Regions from separate parts of the Azospira sp. genome, predicted to be linked through region 1. Evidence: predicted binding sites of a transcription regulator. Region 1 holds the regulator's gene; each other region holds the start of a gene.
The links. Region 1 encodes FliA, which starts transcription of late flagellar genes. Its sites were predicted from a motif close to CTAAAGTTNNNNNNNNNNNNGCCGNTA; they were not measured.

Region 2: OEL49_RS16425 (flagellin) is a predicted target of FliA. The motif match lies at 1,827-1,853, and genes of this name have one in related genera.
Region 3: OEL49_RS17230 (flagellin) is a predicted target of FliA. The motif match lies at 3,266-3,292, and genes of this name have one in related genera.

What each region holds. Positions count from the first base shown of each region.
Region 1 is NZ_JAOTRW010000004.1:44,610-49,614, reverse strand. It holds gene flhF (flagellar biosynthesis protein FlhF) at 1-593, shown strand, start outside; gene OEL49_RS06115 (MinD/ParA family ATP-binding protein) at 586-1,476, shown strand; gene OEL49_RS06110 (RNA polymerase sigma factor FliA) at 1,489-2,229, shown strand; gene OEL49_RS06105 (flagellar motor protein) at 2,222-2,962, shown strand; gene motD (flagellar motor protein MotD) at 2,967-3,818, shown strand; gene OEL49_RS06095 (flagella synthesis protein FlgN) at 3,894-4,361, opposite strand; gene flgM (flagellar biosynthesis anti-sigma factor FlgM) at 4,399-4,689, opposite strand; gene flgA (flagellar basal body P-ring formation chaperone FlgA) at 4,798-5,005, opposite strand, start outside.
Region 2 is NZ_JAOTRW010000012.1:32,454-37,458, forward strand. It holds gene OEL49_RS16415 (class I SAM-dependent methyltransferase) at 1-207, opposite strand, end outside; gene thrC (threonine synthase) at 272-1,711, opposite strand; gene OEL49_RS16425 (flagellin) at 1,922-3,100, shown strand; gene OEL49_RS16430 (DUF2249 domain-containing protein) at 3,165-3,422, opposite strand; gene OEL49_RS16435 (homoserine dehydrogenase) at 3,675-4,985, opposite strand.
Region 3 is NZ_JAOTRW010000014.1:7,751-12,755, reverse strand. It holds gene OEL49_RS17245 (tetratricopeptide repeat protein) at 1-442, shown strand, start outside; gene OEL49_RS17240 (tetratricopeptide repeat-containing glycosyltransferase family protein) at 439-2,109, shown strand; gene OEL49_RS17235 (flagellin) at 2,268-3,128, shown strand; gene OEL49_RS17230 (flagellin) at 3,372-4,226, shown strand; gene OEL49_RS17225 (flagellar protein FlaG) at 4,316-4,717, shown strand; gene fliD (flagellar filament capping protein FliD) at 4,754-5,005, shown strand, end outside.

The DNA.
Region 1 (5,005 bases):
GTGCCGACAAGCTGGCTCTGGTCACCACCGACGGCTACCGGATCGGCGCTCACGAGCAGTTGCGTATCTATGGCCGCATCCTCGGCGTTTCCGTGCATCTGGTGCGGGACGTGGGCGATCTGCGCAATACCCTGGAAGAACTGTCCCACAAGCACATGGTGCTGATCGACACCATGGGCATGAGCCAGAAGGACCGCCTGGTGGCCGAGCAGATTTCCATGCTGATGGGCGCCAACGGCGACGTGCGCCGCCTGCTCTGCCTGTCGGCCACCAGCCGCGGCGATACTTTGGATGATGTGATATCCGCCTACCAGGGCGAAGACCTGGCCGGCTGCATCCTGACCAAGGTGGACGAAGCTGCCAGCCTGGCGACGCCCCTGGATGCCATCATGCGCCACGGCCTCAAGCTGCACTACGTCTCCAACGGCCAGCGCGTGCCTGAAGATCTGCACCTGCCTAACCGGGCCTATCTGCTGCACCGGGCCTTCAAGGACCTGCCGGAAACCTCTCCCCATCGCTATGCCGGCGTCGAGCCGGCCCTGATGATGGCCAATGCGGGCCTGACCGGCACCTATGGAGGCCGTCGTGGCTGAATTCCGGGGTGACCAGGCGGCCGGCTTGCGCCGCCTGTTCGGGCGCGAGCAACTGCGGGTGGTGAGTTTTGCCGCCGGCTGCGAAGGCGTCGGCAAAAGCGTGGCCGTGGCCAACCTGGCGGCCGCCCTGGCGCGCCAGGGCAAGGAAGTCCTGATCCTGGACGAGAATACCGGCGCCGATAACCAGGCCGCCCTGTTCGGCGTGCCGGCCCGTTATGACCTGGTGCATGTGGTGAACCGGGAAAAGCCCCTGGAAGAGGTGCTGCTCGCCGCTGGTGCCGGCGTGCGCCTGCTGCCGGCGGCCCGGGCCGTGAAGAAGCTTTCCCGTTTTTCCCTGGCCCAGAAGCAGGCCCTGGTGGAAGGCCTGGCGGAGATGGAGCATCCGGCCGACGTCATCCTGGTGGATACGGCGGTGGATCATCCCCTGGGTTTCTCGCCTCTTGGCCTGGCGGCCCAGGAAACGGTGATCGTGCTCTCTGCCACCGGCTCCGCCATCACCGAGGCCTATGCCCTGATCAAGAAAATGAGCACCGGCTACGCCCGGCGCGACTTCCGCATCCTGGTGAACAAGGTCAAGGCCGCCGCCGATGCGGAAGCGATTTTCGACAACATCGCCCAGGTTGCCAGCCAGCGCCTGCACGTCAGCCTGGACTACAGCGGCTGCATCCCCCTGGACGATGCCCTGCGCCAGTCGTCCCGACTCGCCCAGCCCGTGGTCACGGCGTTCCCGGACAGTCCGGCGGCCCGCAGCCTGCGCGGCCTGGCGGCCGACATGCTGCACTGGCCCCAGTCGGGTAGGGAAGGGGGCGGACTCGAACAATTCGTGCAACAGCTGCTACACTTGAGCCAACGCATTACGCCGAGCCCTATCCACGCCGGATAGCCCAACCGACATATGTATAACGCCGCTGGTCAGCTCGACAAGGAACAGCTCGTCCAGCGCTTCGCTCCTCTCGTCAAGCGCATCGCTTACCACCTGATGGCACGCCTGCCGTCCAGTGTGCAGGTGGAGGATTTGGTGCAGAACGGGATGATCGGTCTGCTGGATGCCATGAACCGGTTCGAGACCGGGCACGGCGCCCAGTTCGAGACCTACGCGGCGCAGCGCATCCGGGGGGCCATGCTGGATGGCCTGCGGGAGAACGACTGGCTGCCCCGGGGATTGCGCCGGGACCTGCGCCGCATCGAACAAGCCATCACCCAACTCGAACAGGAGCACGGCCGTGTTCCCACGGAAAAAGAGTTGGCCGAAGCCATGGACATGTCCCTGGCCGATTACCAGAAAATGCTGGGCGAAGCCCGGGGCCACCAACTGCTCTATTTCGAGGACTTCACCGAAGAGGGCGAGGAGGGCTTCCTGGAGCGCCACCTGACGGATCACGATGCCGATCCCCTGCGCCTGCTCGAGGAGCAGAGCCTGCGGCAGACCCTGGTGGCTTCCATCGGCGAGTTGCCGGAACGGGAAAAATTGATGATGGCCCTCTACTATGAGCAGGACCTCAATCTGCGGGAAATCGGCGAAGTCATGGGGGTGACCGAGTCCCGCGTCTGTCAGCTGCATAGTCAGGCCATCGCCCGCTTGCGGGCCAAGGTTCTGGGTGAGACTTCAGGAAAGAAGAAAAAACGCCATGGATAGCATAAGCATTATCGGTTTGCTCCTGGGGCTTGGTGCCATCATCGGGGGGCAGATTCTCGAAGGCGGGCACCTCGGCTCCCTGCTGCAGCCCACCGCCGCCATGATCGTGCTGGGGGGGACCTTCGGTGCCGTCCTGCTGCAGAGTCCCGTATCCACCGTGGTCCGGGCTTTCAAGATGCTCAAGTGGGTGTGGGTGCCGCCGGCGGTCAATCACGCCTGGATGATCAACAGCATTTCCGACTGGAGTCATGTCTCCCGGCGCGAGGGCCTGCTGGCCCTGGAGGGATTCATCGCCCAGTTGCGCGATCCGTTTATCCAGAAAGGGTTGCAACTGCTGGTGGACGGTGCGGAGCCGGAACGTCTGCGGGAGGTGCTGGAGGTGGAAATCGGCACCTATGAAGAGGAACTGAAGGCCGGTGCCAAGTTCTGGGAATCCGCCGGCGGTTTCTCTCCCACCATCGGCATTATCGGCGCGGTGATGGGTCTGATCCACGTGATGGAGAACCTGTCCGATCCCTCCAAGTTGGGGGCCGGTATCGCCGTCGCCTTCGTGGCCACCATTTACGGCGTCGGCATGGCCAACCTGGTGCTGATTCCCATGTCCACCAAACTGAAGGCTCATATTGCCCGCCTGGTGACCCTGCGGGAAATGCTGGTGGATGGCCTGGTCGGCATCGCCAACGGCGACAACCCGCGCATCATCGAGAGCCGCCTCCAGGGTTACGTGAGCTGATCCCATGGGACGCCGCAATAAAAAGCACGCGGACGAGCATGAGAATCTGGAGCGCTGGCTCGTTTCCTACGCCGACTTCATTACCCTGCTGTTTGCCTTCTTCGTGGTGATGTACGCCATCTCGTCGGTGAACGAGGGCAAGTACCGGGTGCTATCGGATTCCCTGATCACTGCCTTCAAGAACCCCTCCATCGTCGATGGGGGCGCCATCACGGTCGTGCCCAAGCGGACGCCGGACAGTGTGGTCAAGCAGATCGTGGTGAAGGAGGATCCCAAGGTCGTCGAGGCCAAACAGCAGCAACGGGACAAGATGCGCAATGTGGCCAAGGACATTTTTGCCGTCCTGGCGCCCCTGGTGCAGCAGGGCAAGGTCAGGGTGCTGGAAACGGCCCGTGGCGTCACTATCGAAATCAACGACAGCATTCTCTTCGCCCCAGGTCAGGCCCAGCTGGAACAGACCTCCATCCGGGCCATGCGGGCGGTCGGTGAGGTACTGGCGCCGACCGATTTCCCCATCACCATCGAAGGACATACCGACAACATCCCCATCCGGACCGCCCAATTCCCGTCTAACTGGGAGTTGTCCGCGGTGCGGGCCACCACGGTGCTGCGGTTGTTTGTCGATGCCGGAGTCGCTCCTACCCATCTGACAGCCATCGGTTACGGCGAAACCCGGCCGGTCGAGATGAATGAGACGGTGGAAGGGCGGGCCCGGAACCGGCGGGTCAGCATCCTGATTGATTCCATGCTGCCGGAAAAACCTGCCGTGGTCGCTCCGACTCCTCAGGCGCCCATGGCGCCGCCGGCCGGTGTTCCTCCTGCTTCGCCAGCGGGCATCGCGACTCCTGCCAGATAGAGGGGCCTTGGAGTAGTAAAGTAAAACGGGAGGGCAGGGGGGGGCTCCGGGAACGGGGAGCCCGGAACCGGAGGTTCAGGCGGCGTCGATGATGCGCCGGCCACTTAGTTGGGTCGGTTGACCGTCGGGGCCGTAGAGATTGCTCTGGGGAGTGGCGGAGGTGGACAGCAAAGCGCTCAGGGTCTGCTGGTTGTGCTGCAGGCGCATGGCAATCAGCTTTCCATTCAGCAGGTTGAGTTCCCTGGCTTCCACCACGGCGACTTTGAGGCTGTTCCACAATTGCTGAACGGCGAGATCCTTCGGGTTGCCCCGAATCCAGGCCTCTACGCCCGGGCGGTCGTTTTCCAGACCCGCACTTCTGAGCACGACGTTACGGGCTTCCCCGCTACGATTCAAGGTTTGCACCAAAGCAACCTTGGTGGCGCTGAGGGCCTCCAGGGCTTCGGTATCCCCGGCAGTCAAGGCGCCTTGCTCTTCCTTCAGCAGCTTGATGAAATCCCCCATCTGGGCAAGTTCGCCTTCCAACAGGGATTTGAGGGTCATCGTCGCTTGATTCATAGGGAGGAGGGCGGGCGCCGGATCAGGATTGGTCCTGCTTCCTCAGCAATTCTTGTGCCGAATTAATCAGGCGGTCCGCAATGGCGTCGGCGTTGATGGAAAAGCGCCCTTCTGCAATGGCCTGCTTGATAGCGGCTACCTTGGCATTGTCCACCGGAGCGTTGCCCTGCTCTTCCAGGGACTGCAGCCGTCCGGCGAAACTCAATTGCACATCCCCGGAACTGGCTTCGGTCTTGGTCTGTGGCTTGGTCGTGCGCTTCTGCGTATCAACCCCGGGGGTGCCGGCGGGCGCGAGAGACGATTCAATTTTCACGGCGAACCCTTTCAGGCTTTCATCTTGCTGGATTTAACGGCACAAACCTGCAGAAACTTTAGCGTTTTTTTGGTGTGGCTGATGGCATTGAATCTTGTCCGGCTGCGGCTAATGGCCGATCTCAATGATGCCGCCGGGCCGGGCAATGCCGCTCACCGTTTGTCCGTTGGCCAGGCGTGCCTGGGCGATCTGACCTTCGGCTGCGTTGTTCATGGCGCGCCCTTCGCTGGTTACGGAAAAGCCAGAGCCACGGGACATGATCTTTACGGTTTGACCCTGTTGAACGACCAGCGGCGCCATCAGCATCTCGGCCCGC
Region 2 (5,005 bases), on a different contig from region 1:
CGACACTTCCACCGCCGTCACCTGCAGGCCCTGCTCCGCCAGCCAAACGCTGTTGCGCCCCTCACCATCGGCCACCGACAGGGCGGTGCTGCCCGCCCCCAGGAGGAATTCGTGGAGGGCGAGAAAACGGGTGGGAGCGGTGCCGAAAAGGTAATCCTCGCCGGCGGCGCTGAAGCGCTCGCTCCAGAATTTTTCGTGTTGGCTCATCTTGATCGCTCCGTCAAAGAAAAGGGCACCCGCAGGTGCCCCGTTCGGTAGTGGCAGGTCCTGCTCAGACCCGGGCCTGGATGAAGGCCTTCACCGCATTCACGTCCGGGTCCATGACCTCGACGCGCTGGGGCAGCTTTTCCAGACCTTGGAGATCGGCAGGCACTTCCGGTTCCCGGCCCAGGGCCTCCCGGATGGTCTCGGCGAACTTGGCCGGCAGGGCCGTTTCCAGCACCACCGTGGGCATGCCGGCGACGGGATTTTCCTTGGCCACCTTGAGGCCGTCGGCGGTGTGGGTGTCGATCATCACACCATAGGTCTGCCAACAGGACTGGATGGTGGCCAGGCGGTCGGCATGGCTGCTGGCGCCGGAGACGAAGGCGAAGCCGGCCAGCTTGTCCATGTAGGGGGTGCCGCGCAGATCGAAGGCATTGCCCGCATCCACCTGGGCCCACAGTTCCCGCACCTTGGCCGGGTCGCGACCCACCAGATCGAAGACGAAACGCTCGAAGTTGGAGGCCTTGGAAATGTCCATGGAGGGGCTGGAGGTGACGAAGGTCTCGGCGGTCTTGCGGGGACGATAGACGCCGGTTTTGAAGAACTCGTCCAGCACGTTGTTTTCGTTGGTGGCCAGGATCAGCTTGCCGATGGGCAGGCCCATCATGCGGGCGATGTGGCCGGCGCAGATGTTGCCGAAGTTGCCGGAAGGCACGCAGAAGGCCACCTGCTGGTCGTTGTTCTCGGTGGCGCCGAAGTAGCCCTTGAAGTAATAGACGATCTGGGCGGCAACCCGGGCCCAGTTGATGGAATTGACGGCGCCGATCTTGTACTTGGCCTTGAAGGCGGCGTCGTTGGAGACGGCCTTCACGATGTCCTGGGCGTCGTCGAACATGCCGCGCACAGCGATGTTGTGGATGTTCTCGTCCTGCAGGGAATACATCTGGGCCCGCTGGAAGGCGCTCATCTTGCCGTCCGGGGAGAGCATGAAGACACGCACGCCCTTCTTGCCGCGCATGGCGTATTCGGCGGCGGAACCGGTGTCGCCGGAGGTGGCGCCGAGAATGTTGATCTCTTCGCCGCGCTTGGCCAGCACGTACTCGAAAAGGTTGCCCAAGAGCTGCATGGCCATGTCCTTGAAGGCCAGGGTGGGGCCGTTGGACAGTTCCTGCAGGGCCAGCTTGCCCTGCTCCAGCCAGTGGATGGGGGTCACATCGGCGGCGTTGTCGCCGGGACGGGCATGGCAATAGACCTGGGCGGTGTAGGTCTTGTCGCAGATGGCCTTGAGGTCGGCCGGGGGAATGTCGTCGATGAACTTGGACAGCACGGCAAAGGCCAGCTCGGCGTAGGACAGCTGACGCCAGGCATCCAGCTCGGCCCGGCTCACCTGGGGATAGGTTTCCGGCAGGTAGAGGCCGCCATCGGGGGCCAGGCCGCCGAGGAGGATGTCGCAGAAGGACTGGGTCGGGGAGGAGGCTGCATCACCGCGGGTAGACAGATAGCGCATGGAAAATCCGGGACGTTCAAGGACTTAAGGAAGGGCCGAAGGATACCACGGCCGCTCCCCTTGCCGAAGCCTGGCGCCCCAAGGGCATAACGTAAGGACGAATACGGGCAACACCCTCAAGTTGGCGGGCCCAAGGCCGATAGGGATGGGTAGCCCCTTGCTCCGCAAAAAGTACGGAATAGCCGCCCATCCCGATGGTACGAACGCCCGATGCCGCTGATCATTAACACCAACGTTCTCGCACAGACCGTGCAGCAGAACCTGGCGCGCTCGTCCGGGACCCTCGCCCAATCGCTGCAGCGCCTGTCATCGGGCCTGCGCATCAACAGCGCCAAGGACGACGCCGCCGGCATGGCCATCGCCGAGGGCCTCAGCACCATCATCCGCGGCGGCAACCAGGCGGTGCGCAACGCCAACGACGGCATTTCCCTGAGCCAGGTGGCCGAGTCGGCCCTGGGTCAGATCAGCGGCAACCTGCAACGCATCCGGGAAATCGCCATCCAGGCGGCCAACGGCTCCATGGTGGACAGCAACCGCTCCCAGCTGCAAAAGGAAGTGGACCAGCTGACCCAGGAAATCAGCCGCACCGTGCAGACCACGGATTTCAACGGCTCCCGCCTGCTCTCCGGCGCCTCCACCCTGACCTTCCAGGTGGGCTACAGCGGCAGCGGCGACAACCGCATCCAGGTCAGCACCACGGACCTGGCCCAATCCCTGGGCAGTCCCAGTCCGGCGGCCAAGGCCTCCAGTGCCATCCTCGGCGCCGTCCAGGGCGGCAGCTCGCCCCTGGCCGCCATCACCGCCGCCGACCAGGCCCTGCGCAAATTCGTCACCAGCGGACTCACCACCACGGTGGGCAGCAACACCTACAACGTCAGCGGCTTCACCAGCGGCAGCCCGGCCCAGAATGCGGCCTGGGCCACCTACCAGGCCGCCGAAGCCGCCTATAACGCCAATGCGGGCGCCAAACCGGCAGTCGTCCTGGCGGCAGTGAACAATGCCGCCGCCAACGCCGCTGCAGGTTACGGCTGGGTAGGCGCCGGCACCGGTCTGTATTCCTACTACCAGAGCATGACCGCCACCGGCACCATCAACATCACCAACCAGGCCCTGGCAGCGGCGGCGGTCGTCAGTGTCGATGCGGACATCGCCAAGATCGCCAACCTGCGGGCCACCTTCGGCTCGGTGCAGAACCGCTTCGAAGCGGTGGTGGCCAATGTGCAGGCCTATGTGGAAAACACCAGCGCCGCCCGCAGCCGCATCACCGATGCGGATTTTGCCGAAGAGACCGCCCGGCTGACCCGCAATCAAATCCTGCAACAGGCCGGAACAGCAGTTCTCGGCCAAGCCAACACCGCCCCTTCCACCGCCCTTCGCCTGTTGCGATAAAAAAAGGCCGGCGCAAGGCCGGCCTGGTGGGATCGGGCGGCGCCGGGCTGGCCGGCGCGCTGCCTCAACCCTGCTTGGTGAAGTCGATGACGATGGCGCCCGGCTCGCGCTGCACGTAGGCGATGGAGATGCCGTCGCCGTAGCGGGTAAGCAGCTGGTCCAGCAGCGGCAGGGGGTCGTGGTCGTTGCAGAAGCGCATGGTCTCGCCGGGAAACAGGGCGTCGAAGGCGCCGAAGATGGCGGCGTGGCGGAAGCGCTTGGCAACGCCCCGGGCGTCGAAGGGATAGAGGGCCAGGGGAGTGGGTTGGTCGCAGGCGTGCATGGATGTCCTCGCAGGGATCGGAGTAAAAACAGGAGCGCCCATTGTGTCCAGGCGGCACCACTCCGTCTTTGATCCAGACAGGCAAAACCCCTGAGGCGGCCAAGGCCTTTTGCCCCATCCTGCCAAAGGAAAAGGACGGGCACCTTCACCGCACCATCCTGGAGACCCGCACGGGGCGGACATTTCCGGGATGGCAGGCTGAAGATGCCCGTCCTAGCTGCATCGCAGCCCGTCAGGGCTGCGCGGTGCGGCTTACTGCAGTTCTTCCAGGCGCAGGCGGGTGACCTTGCCCTGCACGGCGGCCAGGGCTTCGATCTTGGCGATGGCCGCGTCCACGCTCTTTTCCCGGGTCTGGTGGGTGAGCAGGATGATGTCGGTCTGCACTTCGCCCTCGCCCGGCTCCTTCTGGATCATGGCGTCGATGGAGATGGACTGGTCGGCCAGGATGCGGGTGATGTCGGCCAGCACGCCGGGCTTGTCTTCCACCCGCAGGCGCAGGTAGTAGGCGGTCTGCACTTCGGCCAGGGGCAGGATCGGCAGGTCCACCACGGCGTCCGGCTGGAAGGCCAGGTGGGGCACCCGGTGTTCCGGATCGGAGGTATGCAGGCGGGTGACATCCACCAGGTCGGCGATGACGGCGGAAGCGGTGGGCTCGGCACCGGCGCCCTTGCCGTAGTAGAGGGTGGCGCCGACGGCGTCGCCCTTCACCAGAACGGCGTTCATGGCGCCTTCCACATTGGCGATGAGGCGCTTTTCCGGGATCAGGGTGGGATGCACGCGCAGTTCCACGCCTTCCGGGGTGCGCTTGGTCACGCCCAGCAGCTTGATGCGGTAGCCCAGCTGCTCGGCGTACTTGATGTCGATGGCGTCCAGCTTGGTGATGCCTTCCACGTGGGCCTTGTCGAAACTCATGGGGATGCCGAAGGCGATGGCGGACATGATGGTCAGTTTGTGGGCCGCGTCCACGCCTTCCACGTCGAAGGTGGGGTCGGCTTCGGCGTAACCCAGGCGCTGGGCTTCCTTCAGCACGTCGGCAAAGGACAGGCCCTTGTCGCGCATCTCGGAGAGGATGAAGTTGGTGGTGCCGTTGATGATGCCGGCCACCCACTCGATGCGGTTGGCGGAGAGGCCTTCGCGCAGGGCCTTGATGATGGGGATGCCACCGGCCACGGCGGCTTCGAAGGCGACGATGACGCCCTTCTTCTGGGCGGCGGCGAAGATTTCGTTGCCGTGGGTGGCCAGCAGGGCCTTGTTGGCGGTGACCACGTGCTTGCCGTTTTCGATGGCCTTCATGACCAGGTCCTTGGCCACGCCGTAGCCGCCGATCAGCTCGACGACGATGTCCACATTGGGATCGCTGACCACGGCGAAGGCATCGTCGGTGACCTTGCAGGCGCCGCCGGTGACCTGGCGGGCCAGGTCCAGATTGCGATCGGCCACGATGGAAATCTCGATGGGACGGCCGGCCCGGCGGGTAATTTCTTCCGCATTACGTTTGAGGACGGTGAAGGTGCCGCCACCGACGGTACCGATGCCGAGCAGGCCGACGTTGATCGCTTTCATATGCAAGATCCCTAGTTGCT
Region 3 (5,005 bases), on a different contig from region 1:
GCATATGGCCGATGCCGTGCTCCTCGATGCCCGGCGCAGTCTTCACCTGAGCCAACTGCTGCCCCTGACCCAGGTGCCCAGCATCAGTTTCGTCAGCCTGCAAAAGGATGAAGCCGCCGCCCAGATTGCTGAGGTGGCCGGGCAGTGGCCCATCCTCGATTACAGCGGCGAACTTTCCGACTTCGCCGAAACGGCGGCCCTGGTGGAACAGCTGGATCTGGTCATCAGCGTCGATACGGCAGTGGCCCACCTGGCCGGCGCCCTGAACAAGCCCGTCTGGCTGCTCAACCGCTGGGATACGGACTGGCGCTGGCTGCTGCAGCGGGACGATTGCCCCTGGTATCCCAGCCTGCGCCAGTTCCGCCAGCCCGGCCCCGGCGACTGGGAAAGCGCCATCGCCCAGCTGACGGCGGCGCTGGCCGTCTGGGCGAGCGAGCGATGAGCCGGCTGGACGAACTGCTGCAACAGGGCCAGCAACGCTTCAGCCAGGGAGACATGGCCGGGGCGGAACAAGCCTTTGCTGCCGCCGCCCAATTGGCGCCCCAGGCCTGGCAGGTACATTTCAACCTCGGCATGTGCCGGGATCGGCTGGGTCGCCGGGAGGCAGCTTTCACCGCCTACGAAAAGGCCTACCAGCTGGCGCCGGACCATGTGCCCTGCATCACCAACCTGGCCGTCAATGCCTTCAATCTCGGCAAGACCGAGATGGCCCTGCAACTGACCCTGCGCCAGGTGGAGCTGGAACCGGGCAACGCCCTGGCCTATGACAATCTGGGCCAGATATTCCGTCAGTTGGGCCAGTACGAAGGGGCCGAACTGTCGCTGCGCAACGCCCTGCTCCTGGCACCGGACACGCCCAACCTGCACAACAACCTGGGCCTGATCCTACTCGATCAGAATAAGCTGGCGGAGGCCGAGCAGGCCTTCCTCCAGGCCCTGCGCCTGGCACCGCAGCACGCAGATGCCATGACCAATCTGAGCACTGTGCTTCAGGCCCGGGGACGCACGGCAGAAGCGCTGGAGCAGTGTCGGCGGGCGGCCGCCCTGGTACCCCGGTCCGCAGTCACCTGGACCAATCTGGGCAACGTCCTGAAATCCATGGGGCTGTATCAGGAAGCACTGGAAGCCCAGCGCCAGGCGATCGCCCTGGCGCCCGACTATGCCCTGGCCCACTGGAACTACGCCATGTCCCTGCTCGCCCTCGGCCAACTGGAGGCCGGCTGGCAGGAATATGAATGGGGGGCGGCAGCCGGTACCCGTACCCGTTTTGCGGCAACCCTGCCCCGCTGGCAAGGGGAAGATCTGGCCGGCAAGCACCTGCTGCTCAGAGCCGAACAAGGCCTGGGAGATACGCTGCAGTTCGTTCGCTTTGCCCCGGAACTGCAGCGCCGGGGCGCCAAAGTCACGCTGGAGTGCCAGCCCTCCCTCATTCCCCTGCTCCAGGGCGTTGCCGGTATCGACCACCTGGTCCCTCAGACAGGGGAACTGCCGGCTGATGCGTGGGGCTGCCAGTGCTATCTGCCGCTGATGAGCCTGCCCCACCTGCTGCACATCGGTCTGGCCGACCTGCCGGGTCCCATTCCCTATCTGCCGCTTGAGGCAGCGCGTGTGCGCCACTGGCAAGACATGCTCGGCCCCCGAAGCCGTTTCCGGGTCGGCCTGGCCTGGGCAGGCAATCCCCGGCATCGCAATGACCACCAACGCTCGTGCCCCCTGGCCCAATTGGCCGAATTACTGGCGGCACCGGGGGTTGAATTCATCAGCCTGCAACTACCGGCCGCCGAGCTTCCCCAAGGTTTGCGGGACGTCACGGCAGGCATCCGGGATTTTGCCGACACGGCAGCCATTGTCAGCCAGTTGGATCTGGTGATTTCGGTAGACACGGCCATCATCCACCTTGCCGGGGCTTTGGGACGACCAGCCTGGCTGCTCCTGCCACGGGATGCAGACTGGCGCTGGCTCCAGGAGCGGCAAGACAGCCCCTGGTATCCCAGCCTCAAACTGTACCGGCAAAAAATGCCGGGGCAATGGTTGCCGGTTCTGCAAAGCGTTCGCCGGGATTTGGAAAGTCTCGCCGGGAACGCCCGCCCAAAAATGCAGGATATGTAAAGACCCGCAATCCACGGGCCTTTCCGGCCCGCAGAAAACTCCTTGCCGGCCCTCTTGAGAAACGTGGCACACCAGTTGCTTTAAGAGAGCCAGAACGGCATTGCCCAGCAGGGCATTAGCCGTATCAAACAATTTTGCCCTCTGGTAAGGAGCTAAATATGGCACTCATCGTCAACACCAATATTGCGTCGCTCAACGCGCAACGCAATTTGAGCAACTCCAACGCCGCCCTCGGCCTGTCCCTGCAACGCCTGTCTTCCGGCCTGCGGGTTAACAGCGCCAAAGACGATGCAGCCGGCCTTGCCGTGGCAGAAAGCATCACCAGCGGCGTCCGCGGCAACACCCAGGCCATCCGCAACGCCAACGACGGTATTTCCGTCGGTCAAACGGCCGAAGGCGCCCTGGGGCAGATCGCCAACAACCTGCAGCGGATTCGTGAAATCTCCGTGCAGGCAGCCAACGGTTCCATCAGCAACAGCAACCGCAGCCAGCTGCAAAAAGAAGTGGATCAGCTGACCCAGGAAATCAGCCGTATCGTTCAGACCACCGAGTTCAACGGCACCAAGCTGCTGTCCGGCGCTTCCACCATCACTTTCCAGATCGGCTACAGCGGCTCCACGGACAACCAGGTGGCCATCAGCACCACCAACCTGGCCCAGACCGCTGCCGGATCCGCTGGCATGAACAGCTACAGTGCCGGCCTGACGGCAACCGGCACCATCAACGTCACCACCTCCGCTGGCGCCTCCGCTGCCCTGTCCAAGCTGGACTTCGACATCGCCCAGGTCGCCAATCTGCGCTCCACCTATGGTGCCGTGCAGAACCGCTTCGAGGCCGTGATCGCCAATCTGCAGAACTACGTGGAAAACCTCAGCGCCTCCAAGAGCCGCATCATGGATACGGACTTTGCCGCAGAATCCGCCCAACTGACTCGCAATCAGATTCTGCAGCAGGCAGGCACCGCGATCCTGGCTCAAGCCAATACCGTTCCCCAAAGCGCACTGACCCTCTTGAAGTAATGCGCTGACCAGCTACTTACCAGTATATTTGCGGCACCTTTCCCCCCCTCATGGGCCTGCAACGGGCGCATGGGGCGAGACGGGAGGGGTGCCTCTTTCTTTTTAAGGCACGCAAAAAAAGTTTTCGAAAAAAAGACCTAAAGTTATCTTCCCCGGCTCCGATAATTGATTCAAAGGCGGCGGGCTTCGCCACCGAAGTTTTACCCGAAGTGGTAAATAATCAATGGAACCAAGGAGATAATCATGGCTTTGATCGTCAACACCAATATTTCGTCCCTGAACGCACAGCGGAACCTGGCGACTTCCAACCAATCCCTGTCCGTTTCTCTCCAGCGCCTGTCCTCCGGTCTGCGTGTGAACAGCGCTAAGGACGATGCCGCTGGTTCCGCTATTGCAGAAGGTCTGACCAGCGCCATCCGCGGTGGCAACCAGTCCATCCGCAACGCCAACGACGGTATTTCCGTCGGTCAAACGGCTGAAGGCGCCCTGGGCCAGATCGCCAACAACCTGCAGCGGATTCGTGAAATCTCCGTGCAAGCCTCCAACGGCTCCATCAGCGACACCAACCGTAGCCAGCTGCAGAAGGAAGTGGACCAGCTGACTCAGGAAATCAGCCGTATCGTTCAGACCACCGAGTTCAACGGCACCAAGCTGCTGTCCGGCGCCTCCACCATCACCTTCCAGGTCGGCTTCAGCGGTTCTGCCGACAACCAAGTGAGCGTGGATACCTCCAACCTGGCGCAGAACGGTGCAGCCGGCCTGAACGCATACAGCGGCACCCTGACTGCAACCGGTACCGTCAATGTGACGACTTCCGGCGGCGCCTCTGCTGCAATCAACAAGCTCGACGCCGACATCGCTCAGATCGCCAACATCCGCGCAACTTTCGGTTCCGTGCAAAACCGCTTCGAAGCCGTGGTGTCCAACCTGCAAAACTATGTGGAAAACCTCAGCGCTTCCAAGAGCCGCCTGATCGACGCCGACTTCGCTGCAGAAACCGCCCAGCTGACCCGTAACCAGATTCTGCAACAAGCTGGTACGGCAATTCTGGCCCAGGCGAACACCGTGCCCCAGGGTGCGCTGACCCTCCTGCGCTAAGCCGCGTAAAGTAGCTAGCAGTATTTAGCCGGAGTGGCGGCGAGCTTGGCTCGAAGCCACTCCGGCTATGCCGTGTAGAGGAGCTGGAAATGACTATCCAACCTTTGAATAGCAGCGGACCCCCTGCCTACCCCTCCCAGGCAACCAACCGCGCAACTGGTGATGCCGTTGCTGTCAAACGCGACATTCCCACCGCCGATGTATCCTCTGTCAGCACCACGAAGAACACTGGTATCTCTGAGCAGGAAAAACAAAAGCCGGTCGAAGAAAAGGATGCCCTGCAGGAGGCAACCCATCGCGCTAATCAAACCGTAGCCGGCTTACGCAGCGACTTGCAGTTCTCGATCGATGACGCGACGGGTACGAGCGTGGTCAAGCTGATTGATGTAAAAACCAAGGAAGTGATTCGCCAGATTCCGGCACAGGAAATGCTTGTTATCGCAAAGCGACTTGATGAACTGCAAGGCCTGTTGATCAAGGAGCGTGTTTAAGTACATTTCAGTGTTGCGGCATAACGGAGAACGAACATGGGCATTTCAAGCGCAGGTATTGGTTCAGGACTCGACGTCAACAGCCTGGTAAGCCAGCTACTTCAGCTTGAGCGTCAGCCGCTCAACTCGCTTACTGCCAAGAAGCAGACGTTCAACGATCAGTTGAGCGCCTTTGGCAAGGTCAAGAGCGATTTGGATGCATTCAAGACCGCTGTCTCTGGCCTGAAGCTGGACATGGACTTTGCCGCAGCCAAGGCTACGTCTTCCAATACCTCTCTTCTGAATGCA